DNA from 3 places in the Streptomyces alboniger genome. Region 1 is predicted to be linked to each of the others. Evidence: riboswitches for the same ligand, from Rfam matches in the RefSeq annotation. Region 1 holds a riboswitch; each other region holds the start of a gene.
The links. A riboswitch is a leader RNA that binds a small molecule or an ion and turns the genes downstream of it on or off. The one in region 1 is predicted to bind cobalamin.

Region 1 (5,155 bases):
GTCCTGAACCCGGGCGCGAACCCCCCGATGTGGGTCATCGTCTCGGCCGGTGTGGCCATCGCCCTCGGCACCTACCTCGGCGGCTGGCGCATCATCCGCACCATGGGCAAGGGCCTCACCGACCTCCAGCCGCAGCAGGGCTTCGCCGCCCAGACCAGCGCCGCGACGGTCATCCTGGCCTCCTCGCACCTGGGCTTCTCGCTCTCCACCACCCAGTCCTGCTCCGGCGCCGTGATGGGCGCGGGCCTCGGCCGCAAGGGCGGCGTGGTCCGCTGGTCGACCGCGACCCGGATGTTCGTCGCGTGGGGTCTGACCCTGCCGGCCGCCGGTCTGGTCGGCGCGGGCGCCGAGTTCCTCACCAAGCAGGGCCCCTGGGGCATCGCGGTCACCGCGGCGCTCCTGATCGCCGGCTCGGCCGTCATCTGGGCGCTCTCGCGGCGCAACTCCGTGGACCACACCAACGTCACCGACGACGAGATCCGCCACGGCCACGACACCGCGGGCACCGAGCCCGTGGGCGTCGTGACCACCGCGATCGCCGCCGTCCAGCCGCCCCCGGCCGGCCCGCTGGCCGCCGTGGGGGCCCCCTCCGACGACCCGGTCAAGGCCACCATCGCGGCCCCGACCTCGACCACGACCGGCGCCATGGCGGACCCCGCCCGGCCCGCGACGGTGTAAGGACACATCAGCATGAACATCGACTGGGCAGCTCTCGGCTCCGTCTTCGGAGTCAGCCTCGCCGTGACGGTGGCTCTCGTGGGCCTGTTCACCCTCGGCATCATCGGTCTCTCCAAGCAGGAGACGGCGTCCGCGTCGGGCGGCGGCTCCGCGGCCATGGCGCGCACCGGCGCGTACGCCTGCTTCGCGCTCTGCGCGGCGGCCGTGGCGTACGGGATCTATCTGATCGTCGCCTGAGGGCAGCGGGGCCCGCATACGACGGTGGGGGTGCGGGACGTGTACACGTCCCGCACCCCCACCGTCGTATGCGGGCCCCGCTGTGGAGCGCCGCTGTGGGGCTCCGCACACTCTCCCGCCGCAGGTCAACGGCGAGTTGACGGGCGTTCGCGGGGCGTGGTGGACTGCCGGGGCCAACTACGGCGGCAGAAGAGGAAGCCGGTGCGAATCCGGCGCGGTCCCGCCACTGTCACCGGGAAGCCACGACGCTCCCCGGAAGCCAGGAACTCTCGCCGCCGATCACGTCGAACCAGGGCGCGGACACCCTGAGTGAGGACATATCGCCATGCGCGGCCGCCCGTTGCCGGACCAGTTCCCGAGCGTCAGCTCCCTCCTCCGCACGACGACGGGCTGAGCCCATGAGTGCCGACCGCGACTTCGCGTACGGCGCCGCCGCCGGCCTCCTCGGCGACCTGCTGCTCGGCGATCCCCGCCGGGGCCATCCGGTCGCCGCGTTCGGGCGTACGGCGGCCGCCGTCGAGCGGGCGCTGTGGCGGGACCACCGCGGGTGGGGCGCGCTGCACGCCGTGGTGTGTGCCGGGGGCGCGGCGGGTGCCGCCACCCTCGCCGCTCGTCTTGTACGCCGTTCCCCCGCCGCGTCCGTCGCGCTGACCGCCGCCGCGACCTGGGCCGTGGTCGGCGGTACCTCGCTCGGCCGGGAGGCGCGGGCCATCGGCGGGGCGCTGGCCGCCGGTGACGTGGAGGTGGCCCGGGAGCGGCTGCCCCATCTGTGCGGGCGGGATCCGCAGGCGCTGGACTCCGACGGGATCGCGCGCGCCGTCGTCGAGTCCGTCGCCGAGAACACCTCCGACGCGGTGGTCGGCGCCCTGGTGTGGGGTGCCGTCGGCGGGGTGCCGGGGCTCGTCGCCTTCCGCGCCGTGAACACCCTCGACGCCATGGTCGGCCACAAGTCGCCCAAGTACCGCCGCTACGGCTGGGCCTGCGCCCGGCTCGACGACGTCCTCGGGTGGCCGGGGGCGCGGCTCACCGCCGCCCTGGCCGCTCTCGCGGGGGACGCGCCCGCCGGAGCCGTGCGGGCGTGGCGGGCCGATGCCGCGAAGCATCCGAGCCCCAACGCCGGGCCCGTCGAGGCGGCCTTCGCCGGGGCGCTGGGCGTGCGGCTGGGCGGGACCCTCTCGTACGCGGGGCGCGTCGAGCACCGGCCCGTGCTGAACGCGGACGGCCGGGACGTCGGCGTCGAGGACATCGAGCGGGCCGTGAAGCTGTCGCGGCGGGTCAGCTGGCTGGCGCTGGGAGTCGCGGTGGCGGCCCGCCGGGTGCTGCGCTCGGCGAACACCCCACGGTCGGCGAAGTCAGGGAGAAACTCATGAGTGGTGGACTGCTGGTCGCCGGGACCACCTCGGACGCGGGCAAGAGCGTCGTCACCGCCGGGATCTGCCGGTGGCTCACCCGCAAGGGCGTGGCCGTCGCGCCGTTCAAGGCACAGAACATGTCGCTCAACTCCTTCGTCACCCGCGAGGGAGCGGAGATCGGGCGGGCGCAGGCCATGCAGGCGCAGGCCGCCCGCGTCGAGCCGAGCGCGCTGATGAACCCCGTACTGCTCAAGCCGGGCAGCGACCGCTCCAGCCAGGTCGTGCTGATGGGCAAGCCGGTGGGCGAGATGAGCGCGCGCGGCTACCACGGGGGGCGGCAGGCGGCGCTGCTCGACACCGTCGTGGGATGCCTGGAGGAGTTGCGGGGCAGCTATGACGCCGTGATCTGTGAAGGGGCGGGCAGTCCCGCCGAGATCAATCTGCGGCGCACCGACATCGTGAACATGGGGATCGCGCGGGCCGCCCGCTTCCCCGTCCTGGTGGTCGGTGACATCGACCGGGGCGGGGTCTTCGCGTCCTTCTTCGGGACGACGGCACTGCTGAGCGCGGCCGACCAGGAGCTGGTGGCCGGGTATCTCGTCAACAAGTTCCGGGGTGACGTCTCCCTCCTCGAACCCGGTCTCGACATGCTGCACGGCCTCACCGGGCGGCGCACGTTCGGCGTGCTGCCGTTCCGGCACGGGCTCGGCATCGACGAGGAGGACGGCCTGCGGGTCTCCCTGCGGGGCGCCGTGCGGGAGTCGACGGTGGCGCCCCCGGTCGGCGAGGACGTGCTGCGGGTCGCGGTGTGCGCGGTACCGCTGATGTCCAACTTCACGGACGTGGACGCGCTGGCCGCGGAGCCGGGTGTCGTCGTGCGGTTCGTGGACCGGGCCGAGGAACTGGTCGACGCCGACCTCGTGGTCGTACCGGGAACGCGCGGCACCGTGCGGGCCCTTGAGTGGCTGCGCGAGCGCGGGCTCGCGGACGCCCTCGCGCGCCGCGCCGCCGAGGGGCGGCCGGTGCTCGGGATCTGCGGCGGCTTCCAGGTCCTCGGCGAGCACATCGAGGACGAGGTCGAGTCGCGGGCGGGTTCGGTGGACGGCCTCGGGCTGCTGCCGGTGCGGGTGCGGTTCGCCCGCGAGAAGACCCTGGCGAGACCGGTGGGCGAGGCCCTCGGCGAGCGCGTCGAGGGGTACGAGATCCATCACGGCGTGGCCGAGGTCGCGGGCGGGGAGGCCTTCCTGGACGGCTGCCGGGTCGGCGAGGTGTGGGGCACGCACTGGCACGGGTCGCTGGAGAGCGACGCGTTCCGGCGCCGGTTCCTCGCCGAGGTGGCGCGCGCGGCCGGGCGCCGCTTCGTCCCCGCCCCGGACACCTGCTTCGGCGCGCTGCGCGAGGAGCAGCTCGACCTGCTCGGTGACCTGATCGAAGAACACGCGGACACGGACGCCCTGCTCGGCCTGATCGAGAAGGGGGCGCCGGCCGGGCTGCCGTTCATCGCGCCCGGAGCGCCGTCGTGAGCGCCGCCCCGCACTACCGCTTCAAGGAGGCTCTGTGAGTACCCCGTACCCGTTCACCGCTCTCGTCGGGCAGGACGACCTGCGGCTCGCGCTCTTGCTGAACGCCGTCTCGCCCGCCGTCGGAGGCGTACTCGTACGGGGTGAGAAGGGCACCGCCAAGTCCACCGCCGTACGCGCGCTTTCGGCGCTGCTGCCCGAGGTGCCGGTCGTCGCCGGGTGCCGCTTCTCGTGCGACCCCGTGGCGCCCGACCCGAACTGCCCCGACGGCCCGCACGACAGCGGCGGCGCCACGGCGCGGCCCGCGCGGATGGTGGAGCTGCCGGTCGGCGCGTCCGAGGACCGGCTCGTCGGCGCCCTCGACATCGAGCGGGCGCTCGCGGAGGGGGTCAAGGCCTTCGAGCCCGGACTGCTCGCCGACGCGCACCGCGGCATCCTCTACGTCGACGAGGTCAACCTCCTCCACGACCACCTGGTCGACCTTCTCCTGGACGCCGCCGCCATGGGCGCCTCGTACGTGGAGCGCGAAGGCGTCTCCGTGCGGCACGCCGCCCGCTTCCTGCTCGTCGGCACCATGAACCCCGAAGAGGGCGAGCTGCGGCCGCAGTTGCTCGACCGGTTCGGCCTCACCGTCGAGGTGGCGGCGTCCCGCGAGACGGACCAGCGCGTCGAGGTCGTACGGCGTCGGCTCGCGTACGACGACGACCCCGAGGGATTCGCCGGGCGCTGGGCCGAGGATGAGGCGGCGTTGCGGGAGCGGGTCGTGGCGGCGCGTGCGCTGCTCCCCCGAGTGACCCTGGGCGACGGCGCGTTGCGGCAGATCGCGGCGACCTGCGCGGCCTTCGAGGTCGACGGGATGCGCGCGGACATCGTGATGGCCCGCACGGCGACGGCCCTGGCCGCCTGGGCCGGGCGTACGGACGTGGAGAGCGAGGACGTGCGGCAGGCCGCGCTGCTCGCGCTGCCGCACCGCAGGCGCCGCAACCCCTTCGACGCGCCGGGGCTCGACGAGGACAAGCTCGACGAGACGCTGGAGGAGGCGCGCGAGGACGAGGCTCCCGAGCCTGACGGGACTCCCGAGCCGCCCGAGGGCGACGACGACCCCGACGGCGGCGGTCCCGACGGTGGCGGCCCGGGCGGCGGGCAGCCCCCCGCGGACGGCCCGGACTCCCCCGAACTGCCGTCCCAGAACCAGGGCCCGGAGGCCGAGGAAACCTCGGCCCCGCAGGAGCCCGTCCCGGCCCCCGGCGGCGCCTCCGGTGAGCAGCAGGCCGTGCGCGCCGCCGAGCCCTTCCGTACGAAGATGCTGAGCGTGCCCGGCATCGGCGAGGGCGCGGCCGGGCGGCGCTCCCGCGCCCGTACCGAGCA
Region 2 (5,155 bases), 3.5 Mb from region 1:
CGAAGGTCGAACCGACCTTCCTCGGCATACCGTTCTTCTACTGGTACCAGATGGTCTGGGTGCTTCTCTCCACCGTGCTCACGATGATCGCGTACAAGCTGTGGCAGCGTGACCAGCGCGCCCGCAAGGAAGGTGCGCGGTCATGAACGGCGGAGTCAACGGCGTCGCGCTCGCCGTCTTCATCTTCTTCTTCATCGCGGTCACCGTCATGGGCTTCCTCGCCGCCCGCTGGCGCAAGGCCGAGAACGACCAGAGCCTGGACGAATGGGGCCTCGGCGGACGGTCGTTCGGCACCTGGGTCACGTGGTTCCTGCTCGGCGGCGACCTCTACACCGCGTACACCTTCGTGGCCGTCCCCGCGGCGATCTACGCGGCGGGCGCGGCCGGGTTCTTCGCGGTGCCGTACACGATCCTCGTCTATCCGCTGATCTTCACCTTCCTGCCGCGCCTGTGGTCAGTCTCGCACAAGCACGGCTATGTGACGACCTCCGACTTCGTGCGCGGGCGCTTCGGCTCGAAGGGGCTCTCGCTGGCCGTCGCGGTCACCGGCATCCTCGCCACGATGCCCTACATCGCGCTCCAACTGGTCGGCATCCAGGCGGTCCTCGACGTCATGGGCGTCGGCGGCGGCCCGGACACCAACTGGTTCATCAAGGACCTGCCGCTCCTGATCGCCTTCGCGGTGCTCGCCGCGTACACCTACTCGTCGGGGCTGCGCGCGCCCGCGCTGATCGCGTTCGTGAAGGACGGGCTGATCTACCTCGTCATCGTCGTCGCGATCATCTACATCCCGATCAAGCTGGGCGGCTTCGACGACATCTTCGCCAAGGCGGGCGACGCCTTCGCGCAGACCAACCCGGCCACCGACAAGCCGCGCGGCGCGCTCGTGCCCGCCGAGGCCGGGCAGTGGACGTACGCGACGCTCGCGCTCGGATCGGCCCTCGCACTGTTCATGTACCCGCACTCGATCACGGCGACGCTCTCCTCCAAGAGCCGCGACGTGATCCGCCGCAACACCACGATCCTGCCGCTGTACTCGCTGATGCTCGGCCTGCTCGCGCTGCTCGGCTTCATGGCGATCGCGGCGGGGATCAAGGTCGACAACGGCCAGCTGGCGATCCCGCAGCTGTTCGAGAACATGTTCCCCGACTGGTTCACGGGCGTGGCCTTCGCGGCCATCGGCATCGGCGCGCTGGTCCCGGCGGCCATCATGTCGATCGCGGCCGCGAACCTCTTCACCCGCAACATCTACAAGGACTTCATCAAGCCCGACGCGACGCCCGCGCAGGAGACCAAGGTCTCCAAGCTGGTCTCGCTCATGGTGAAGGTCGGCGCGCTCGCCTTCGTCCTCACCATGGACAAGACCGTCGCGATCAACTTCCAGCTCCTGGGCGGCATCTGGATCCTCCAGACCATGCCCGCGCTGGTCGGCGGCCTGTTCACGCGCTGGTTCCACCGCTGGGCGCTGCTCGCGGGCTGGGCGGTCGGCATGGTCTACGGCACGCTGGCCGCGTACGGCGTCGCCTCGCCGACGCAGAAGCACTTCGGCGGCTCGTCCGACACGATCCCGGGCATCGGCGAGATCGGTTACATCGGCCTCACCGCGTTCGTTCTGAACGTGATCGTGACCGTGGTCCTCACCTTCGTCCTGAAGGCGCTGAAGGCCCCGGAAGGCATCGACGAGACCTCTCCCGGGGACTACACCGCCGACGCGGGCGACCCGGGCGTCGTCCAGGAACTGCCGAAGGCGACGGCGGGCGCCGGGCACTGACCCACTCGCCGTCACGGCAGAGGGCCGCCGGAAAATCGGCGGTCCTCTGCCGTACCCGTGTTGCACACTGCGCCCCATGGACTTCACGATCACGATCAGATCCGCGCGCCCAGAGGAGTACGAGGCGCTCGGCGACCTCACCGCACAGGCCTATCTCGACGGCGGGCACCTGGACTTCGGGGTGGACGACCCCTATCTCGTGGTGCTGCGCGACGTGGCGGGACGCGCGGCGGCGGCCGAGGTCCTGGTGGCCGAGGCGGGCGGCGAGATACTCGGCTGCGTCACCTACGTCCCGGCCGGCGGCCCGATGGCCGACATCACCCGCGACGGCGAGGCGGAGATCCGCATGCTGGCCGTCTCCCCCGCGGCGCGCGGCCGGGGCACCGGAGAGACGCTCGTACGGGAGTGCGTGCGGCGCGCCGAGGAAGCGGGCCGTACCGCGCTCGTCCTGTCCACGCAGACCTCGATGCACGCCGCCCACCGGCTGTACGAGCGCCTCGGCTTCGTCCGCACACCGGAGCGCGACTGGCGCCCCATCGAGACGGTGCCGCTGCTGACGTACGCGCTGAAGCTCTAGCCACCACTCCGCGAGCCGACACAAGATGTGGGCCCGCTTCAGAGGCCCGGCACAAGATGTATGCTCGTGCTCGCTGTCGCCGCAGGGGAATCCGGTGCAAGTCCGGAACTGTCCCGCAACGGTGCATGTGTACGCGTTTGGCGTACGCGGAGTCCGAGGACCTGCCGACAGTGCGCCCGTGCCGTCCGGCCCGGGTGCCGACCGTCCGGGCCTCGTGGAGTGGGCCGGTGGACGCGGTACGCCGCCCTGTCCGGGTGCGCCCGTGTGCCCTCCCCTCCCCTGGCCCAGAGCCGAGCGAGGGAGTGCCCCACGTGACCATCGCGCCTGCCGAACCCGCGTCAGCGACCAAGCCGACCGCCGAGGGTGGCGAAGGAACCGACGGCCCAGGGGCCGCGCTGCTGCGCACCCTGACCGAACTCACCGTCGACCTTCCCGACGCCGACCCCGGCCGGGTCGCCGCCGCCGCGCTGCGCGGCCGCTCGGCCAAGGCCGACGCGTCGGAGCTGCGGGAGCTGGCGACCGAGGCGGCCGCGGGGCTCATCTCCGACGACCCGGCGTACTCGAAGCTGGCGGCCCGGCTCCTGTCGATCGGCATCCGCGAGGAGGCGGCCACGCAGGGCGTGCGCTCCTTCACCGAATCCGTGGCGGTCGGCCACCGCGAGGGCCTGATCGCCGACCGCACGGCGTCCTTCGTGACCGAGCACGCGGCCCGGCTCGACGCGCTGGTGGACGCCGCGCACGCCGACGGCGCCGACTTCCGCTTCGAGTACTTCGGCCTGCGCACCCTGCACAGCCGCTATCTGCTGCGCCACCCGATCACCCGGCAGGTCATCGAGACCCCGCAGCACTTCATGCTGCGCGTCGCGAGCGGCCTGGCCAAGGACGACGGCGCCGCCGCCGTGGACGAGGTCGCCGCGCTGTACGGCCTGATGAGCCGCCTGGACTACCTGCCGTCCTCGCCTACGCTCTTCAACTCCGGCACCCGCCACCCTCAGATGTCCTCCTGCTACCTCCTCGACTCCCCGCTGGACGAGCTGGACTCGATCTACGACCGCTACCACCAGGTCGCGCGGCTCTCCAAGCACGCGGGCGGCATCGGACTCTCGTACTCCCGCATCCGTTCCCGGGGTTCGCTGATCCGCGGCACGAACGGGCACTCGAACGGCATCGTGCCGTTCCTCAAGACCCTGGACGCCTCGGTCGCCGCCGTGAACCAGGGCGGCCGGCGCAAGGGCGCCGCCGCGGTCTACCTGGAGACCTGGCACTCCGACATCGAGGAGTTCCTGGAGCTGCGCGACAACACCGGTGAGGAGGCGCGCCGCACGCACAACCTCAACCTCGCGCACTGGATCCCGGACGAGTTCATGCGCCGGGTCGCCGGCGACCAGGACTGGTCGCTGTTCTCCCCGGCCGACGTGCCCGAGCTGGTGGACCTGTGGGGCGAGGAGTTCGACGCCGCCTACCGCGGGGCCGAGGCCGCCGGGCTCGCGAAGAAGACGATCCCGGCCCGCGATCTGTACGGCCGCATGATGCGCACCCTCGCACAGACCGGCAACGGCTGGATGACGTTCAAGGACGCCGCCAACCGCACCGCCAACCAGACGGCGGAGCCCGGCCACACCGTGCACTCCTCCAACCTCTGCACCGAGATCCTGGAGGTGACGGACGACGGCGAGACGGCGGTCTGCAACCTCGGCTCGGTGAACCTCGGCGCGTTCGTGGAGGACGGCGACCTCGCCTGGGACCGGCTCGACGAGACCGTCCGGACGGCCGTCACCTTCCTCGACCGTGTCGTCGACATCAACTTCTACCCGACCGAGCAGGCCGGGCGCTCCAATGCCAAGTGGCGCCCGGTGGGCCTCGGCGCGATGGGCCTCCAGGACGTCTTCTTCCAGCTGCGGCTGCCCTTCGACTCCCCCGAGGCGCGCGCCCTCTCCACCCGCATCGCCGAGCGGATCATGCTCGCCGCGTACGAGGCGTCTGCCGACCTCGCCGAGCGCGAGGGCCCGCTGCCCGCCTGGGAGAAGACCCGGACCGCGCGCGGTGTGCTGCACCCCGACCACTACGACGTCGAGCCGGCCTGGCCGGAGCGGTGGGCGGCGCTGCGGGAACGCATCGCCCGGACCGGCATGCGCAACTCCCTGCTGCTGGCCATCGCGCCGACCGCCACCATCGCGTCCATCGCGGGTGTCTACGAGTGCATCGAGCCGCAGGTCTCCAACCTCTTCAAGCGCGAGACGCTCAGCGGTGAGTTCCTCCAGGTCAACGCCTACCTCGTGGAGGAGCTGAAGCGGCTCGGCGTCTGGGACACGCAGACCCGCGAGGCGCTGCGCGAGGCCAACGGCTCGGTGCAGGGCTTCGGCTGGATCCCGGAGGAGGTCCGCGCGCTGTACCGCACGGCGTGGGAGATCCCGCAGCGCGGCCTGATCGACATGGCCGCCGCGCGCACCCCGTTCCTCGACCAGGCGCAGTCGCTCAACCTGTTCCTGGAGACGCCGACCATCGGCAAGCTCTCCTCGATGTACGCGTACGCCTGGCAGCGGGGCCTGAAGACCACGTACTACCTGCGCTCGCGCCCCGCCACCCGCATCGCCCGCGCGGCAGGCTCCAACGCCGCCACCGCCGCCCCCGTCCCCGCGCAGGTCACGGCCGAGGAAGCCGTCGCCTGCTCCCTGGAAAACCCCGAGTCCTGCGAGGCCTGCCAGTAATGAGCACCACCACGAACAGCGAGAAGAACCTCCTCGACCCGGGCTTCGAGCTGACCCTGCGCCCCATGCGCTACCCGGACTTCTACGAGCGCTACCGGG
Region 3 (5,155 bases), 1.1 Mb from region 1:
GTGATGGCCGTCGCCGCACCCGTCGGGGGTGCGCGGGCCCATGAGGACGGGGCCGTGCGGGCCACCGTCGCCCCTGCGGGCGCCGCGGCCGGAGCCACCGTGGAAGTGAGCGTCTCCGGTTGCGAGGGCACCACCGGGTCGGCCGGGGCGGGAGCCTTCGAGGGGGACGCCCAGCTCACCGCCCGTGACGGCGGCAAGGACTCCCTGCACGGCAAGGCCAAGATCCGGGGCGGGGTCTCCGGGTCGTACGACGTCACCGTCATCTGCGACGGCCACCCCCACCAGCGCGCCGGCACGGTCCGCGTGGTCCAGCGCAACCCGGAGCCGGTCTCACCGGTACGGGCCGGAGGCGGCGGCACCGCGCAGTTCACCTCGGTCGCGTCCGCCGGCGCCGACGAGGCGGGCCCCGGTACCCGGCACGCCGTGACCGGCCTGGTCCTCGCCGGGGTCGCGGCGGTCGCCGTCGCGGTCCGCAGCGTCCGCCGACGCCGCTCCGAGTGACGGGCGCGGCGAGACGGTGTCCGGCGGTGCGCGCCCGCCCGGGTCAGGACGTCTGCTGACCGGCGTCGCCTGGGTGGCCCTCCTGACGGGCCTCGGGCTGTGGGGCACCGAGATCGCGGAGCTGCGCGGCGGCATGTCCGGGCCCGCGACCGGCGACGCGGCGGCGGTCGGTCGTTACCCCGGCATCGAACTGCCGCCCGCGCACGAGCCGTTGGGCGCCGCGCGACCGCACCGCGTCGACGTGCCGTCCCTGGAGGTCAGGGCCCCCGTGACCGCCCGCGGCCTGGACGCCGGGGGCGCGATCGACCCACCGCCGTACGCGCAGCCGGACACCGTCGGCTGGTACGGCGGCGGCACCCGCCCCGGAGCCCCGGGCGCGGCCCTCTTCGTCGGCCACGTCGACACGGAGACGAAGCCCGCGGTCTTCTACGACCTCAGCGCGATGCGCCCCGGCGAGCGGGTCGACGTGAGCCGCGACGACGGCACGGTCGCGGAGTTCACGGTCGACGACGTCCAGGTCGTCACCCGCGACCGCTTCGACGCGAAGAAGGCGTACGGCCCCCACGAGGAGGGCCGCGCCGAACTGCGCCTCATCACCTGCGGCGGCACCTTCGACAAGGCCGCCCGCGCCTACACGGCCAACGTGATCGTCTCGGCGTACCTCACGGGAGTGCGGCGGTAGAGGCCTGCGCCGTGGTGCGGGCCGCGGCCGTCGGGCCGAGCGCGGCGCGCAGGCCCAGCGCGCCGAAGACCGCCGCGAACACCGCCCACAGCAGCGCGTGCGAACCGAGCGACAGCATGCGGAAGTTCCACAGCAGCGTCGCGTCCACCGGGACCGGGTCCGGGTTGTCGGGGAGCAGGAACAGTGCCGCGAGGACGACGACCGCGGTGAGGGCCACCGCGAGGTGCCGCACCGGTTCGGGGCGCGCGGCCAGACGCACGTACACCTGGCGTACGAGGAACATGCCGAGGACGCCGATGACGACGGCGGCGAGCCACAGCGCCTGGCGGTTGCCGACGGTGCCCGCGTCGCCGACGCCCGGCGGGTTCGCCGGGTAGCGCAGGCCGGGCAGGAGGGAGACGGCGAGGAAGGCCGCGGCGGAGAAGGCCAGCGCGCGCGGCCATGGCGTCGCCCGCGGATCGCGGCGGTGCACCGCCGCGTACGCGACGGCGAACAGGACGCCGAGGGCGAGCCCCGCGACGACCGCGGCCACCACCAGGCCGCCGTGCTGCGTGGAGCGGCTGAACAGCTCCTCGTGGTGCTGGACGGCCTGCGCCGCGCCGTGGGCGTGCTCCTCGGCGGCCGAGCGCTTCTCCTCGGCGCGGATCGCGCGGTCCATCAGGGGCTCGGCGAGCAGCAGGGAGAAGAGGCCGGCCGCGAGGCCCGCCGCCCCTCCCGCCACCAGACCGCGTCCGAGCAGGGGGAGTACGGGGGATGAGTGCATGGTGCTGATGTCCGTCCGCCGGGTCAGTGGCACGGGGCGCCGAAGAGGTGCCGGCCGTCGTGCGCGAACTCGTGGAGATAGTCGCCGGTGGCCGAGATCAGCGTGCCGTTGTCGAAGAACACGGCGTACAGGGCGACGAGCGCGAGGATCGCGGCGGCGGACGCGATCAGCCAGTCACGGGTCTGGGTCACGGCGGCCTGGCTCGCCGTGGTGTCGGTGTGCGGCGCTGCGGAGTGCAGGGACATACCGGTGGGCCTCCTTCTGGGGTTTCCACGCCCCATGGCAGGAGGACGACGGTTCAGTTCCTGACTTCCGCGCACGCTGGTCGCGTACGGGTCACAGTGGCGGGACCGCCCCGGATTCGCACCGGGTTCCTGTCAACCGTCGCCTCGATGTATGGACTTGTCGTCCCGGAGAGTCCCAGCACGTCAGGGGGGCTGTCAACACCCCTCGGCGGGTCCACGGCACCGGCCCGGCCCGGTGCATCCGGCCCGGTCGGCGGCCCGCTCCCCCAGGAGCCGCCGATCGGGCCGGTTCCTCGACCGCGTGCGCACGAGCTGCGGGAGGAACCCGGCGCCGACGCGGGAGGTTCACAGGCCATCCCGCGTGCAGGGGGTGGCTGCGAAGGCCGGGGGCTTGGGCCGTACAGCAGACTCTAGGACGAATGAGCGCCCTCAGGAAGACACGGTCCGGCCTCGCCGAAACGCCCTGCGCCTACCCTTCCGTGGCGTGCGGTAACGCCTCTCGGTAACAGCTCTCCTACAGCTCCTCCCGCACGACGGGCGGCCCTCGTGGGCAGGGTGGGCGTATGTCAGGATTGACATCCGGACAGTGCACCCAAGGGGGAGTGGATGTACCGCAAAGGCACCGGCCGCGGGCATGGTTTCGCGGCCAGGGGGGTGAGGACGGGAGTGGCGCTCGCGGGGGCCGCGCTGCTCCTTTCCGGGTGCTCCTCCTCCGGCGGTGACGCGGAGGACGACACGTCGGGTCAGCCGGTGAAGCAGCAGCCCAAGGACCGGGACCCGTACTGGGTCAACCCGGAGGGGAACGCGGCCAAGCAGGTCGCCGCCTATGAGAAGGACGGCAAGAAGGACGACGCCGAGCTGATCCGGAAGATCGCGGAGCAGCCGGTTCCCGAGTGGATCGTCCCGGAGAACGCGGAGGACCAGGCGCGCGGCTTCACCGAGGCCGCGCAGAAGGCCGACCGCGACGCCCTGTTGGTCCTCTACAACATCCCGCACCGCGACTGCGGCCAGTACTCGGGCGGCGGCGCGGCCGACGGCAACGCGTACCGGACGTTCGTCGACCAGGTCGCCAAGGGCATCGGCGACCGCCGCGCCACGGTGATCCTGGAGCCGGACGCGGTGCTCCACATGGTGGACAACTGCACGCCCGAACAGTTCCACGAGGAGCGGTACGACCTGCTCAAGGGCGCCATCGAGAAGCTCAAGTCCCTGAAGAACACCAAGGTGTACCTGGACGCGGGCAACGCGGGCTGGCAGAACCCCGACTCGCTCTGGGAGCCCCTGAAGCGGTCCGGCGTCGAGCAGGCCGATGGCTTCTCGGTGAACGTCTCGAACTTCCAGACCACCGAGGCCAGTACGGAGTTCGGCAAGAAGCTCTCGGCGAAGATCGGCAACAAGCCGTTCGTCATCGACACCGGGCGCAACGGCAACGGCGCGTACACCAAGGGCAAGGACCCCTGGTGCAACCCGCCGGGCCGGGCGCTCGGCGAGACGCCCACGACCAAGACGGACGATCCGCTGGTCGACGCGTATCTCTGGGTCAAGCGCCCGGGTGAGTCGGACGGCACGTGCCGGGGTGGCCCGAAGGCCGGCGAGTGGTGGCCCGAGTACGCATTGGGCCTCGCCAGGAACGCGGAGTAGCAAGAACGCGGAGTAGCAAGAACGCGGGGTAGCCGGACGCCCCTTACGGGGCTGTCCCTACGGCACGTGGACCCAGCGGGCCTCGCTGGGGGTGCCCTGGTCGTCCGTGACGAAGAGCATGTACCACCCCGACTCGACCAGGCTCCGGTTCTTCGGGACCGTCACGGTGACGGAACCCTTCTCCTTCTTCAGGTCGAGCGCGATCGACGTCTGGTCGATGTCCGTGACGTGCGTGGACGCGCTCGGCCGGATGAGGCGGGCCGTCTTGATGGCCGAGGAGTGCTTGGTCGGGAAGGCCCCCGACTCGCCCCGCTCGATGGTCTTCGGGCCCTTGCCGAGCGTCGGCCGCGAGCCGTGGAAGAGGTACGGCGGCGTGTAGATCTCGATGCGCTGCTCGAACTCGCCCGGCTTGGTGTTGGCCTTGTCGGCGTAGAGCGAGTCGGAGCCGAAGAACATCACGCGGCCGTCGGGCAGCAGGATCGAACCGGAGTGGTAGTTGCGGCCCACCTCGGGGTCGGCCACCCGCCGCATGTCGCCCGTCTTGGCGTCGTAGATCCGCGCCTGGTGGATGTTGGAGTCGCTGCGCCCGCGGTAGTCCTCGGAGCCGCCGGAGATCAGCACGGTGTCGTCCGGCAGCGTCGAGATCTGCGGGTAGCGGGTGCCCTTCTCCAGCGGGGGGCCGTCGACGAACCTCGGCTCGTCCGCCTTCAGGTCGACGATGCGGGTCTTCTCGCTGGACTGCTTGGACTCGCCGACCCCGCCGCCGCCGACCACCATGTACTTCTGGTCCTGGGCGGGCGGCAGCTCGACCGTGCCGGACGTCTCCAGGAGCTTCTGGTCGCTCAGGCCCGGGATGCCCTGCCACTTGTTGGTCCTCAGATCCCAGATGCCGGGCTTGCGGCCCACGTCGTCGGGGCCGTAGCCCGCGTTCGAACCTGAGTAGAAGAGCTTGCCGTCGGCCATCTGGAAGATCGCCGGATACGTCGGGAACTGGCGGATCCCCTTCGTGTACGTCCACTTCTTCGTCTTCGGGTCGTACACCTCGTTCTTGCCCGGCACCAGCTGGCCGATCTCGTCGAGGCCCGAGGTGGAGAGGATCCTGCCGTCGGTGAGCGTGGTCAGCGTGGGGTACCAGCGCGCCTCGTTCATCGGGTCGACCTTGATGTACCGCTCGGCGACCGGGTCGAACTCGAAGCTGTCCTTGATCCCCTGGAAGTCCTTCTTGTCCAGGGCGAGCTTCTGCGCCATGCCGTAGACGTTGCGGGTGTCGGAGCCCTTCAGGCCCTGGACGCGGTAGTTGTCCTGGGTGCCCGTCTCGTACTT

Region 2: linked by a shared signal. The riboswitch ahead of CP975_RS23755 (ribonucleoside-diphosphate reductase subunit alpha) and the one ahead of CP975_RS07765 (cobalamin biosynthesis protein) in region 1 are both predicted to bind cobalamin.
Region 3: linked by a shared signal. The riboswitch ahead of CP975_RS12750 (CbtB domain-containing protein) and the one ahead of CP975_RS07765 (cobalamin biosynthesis protein) in region 1 are both predicted to bind cobalamin.

The regions. Positions count from the first base shown of each region.
Region 1 covers NZ_CP023695.1:1,776,600-1,781,754, forward strand. Annotated here, with positions in the region: gene CP975_RS07755 (inorganic phosphate transporter) at 1-678, shown strand, start outside; gene CP975_RS07760 (hypothetical protein) at 691-915, shown strand; cobalamin riboswitch at 1,067-1,186, shown strand; gene CP975_RS07765 (cobalamin biosynthesis protein) at 1,314-2,285, shown strand; gene CP975_RS07770 (cobyric acid synthase) at 2,282-3,790, shown strand; gene CP975_RS07775 (putative cobaltochelatase) at 3,825-5,155, shown strand, end outside.
Region 2 covers NZ_CP023695.1:5,289,649-5,294,803, reverse strand. Annotated here, with positions in the region: gene CP975_RS23770 (DUF3311 domain-containing protein) at 1-146, shown strand, start outside; gene mctP (monocarboxylate uptake permease MctP) at 143-1,771, shown strand; gene CP975_RS23760 (GNAT family N-acetyltransferase) at 1,848-2,348, shown strand; cobalamin riboswitch at 2,409-2,531, shown strand; gene CP975_RS23755 (ribonucleoside-diphosphate reductase subunit alpha) at 2,660-5,056, shown strand; gene CP975_RS23750 (ribonucleotide-diphosphate reductase subunit beta) at 5,056-5,155, shown strand, end outside.
Region 3 covers NZ_CP023695.1:2,906,151-2,911,305, reverse strand. Annotated here, with positions in the region: gene CP975_RS12765 (hypothetical protein) at 1-501, shown strand, start outside; gene CP975_RS12760 (class F sortase) at 518-1,183, shown strand; gene CP975_RS12755 (CbtA family protein) at 1,164-1,946, opposite strand; gene CP975_RS12750 (CbtB domain-containing protein) at 1,970-2,191, opposite strand; cobalamin riboswitch at 2,226-2,346, opposite strand; gene CP975_RS12745 (glycoside hydrolase family 6 protein) at 2,798-3,832, shown strand; gene glxA (radical copper oxidase GlxA) at 3,890-5,155, opposite strand, start outside.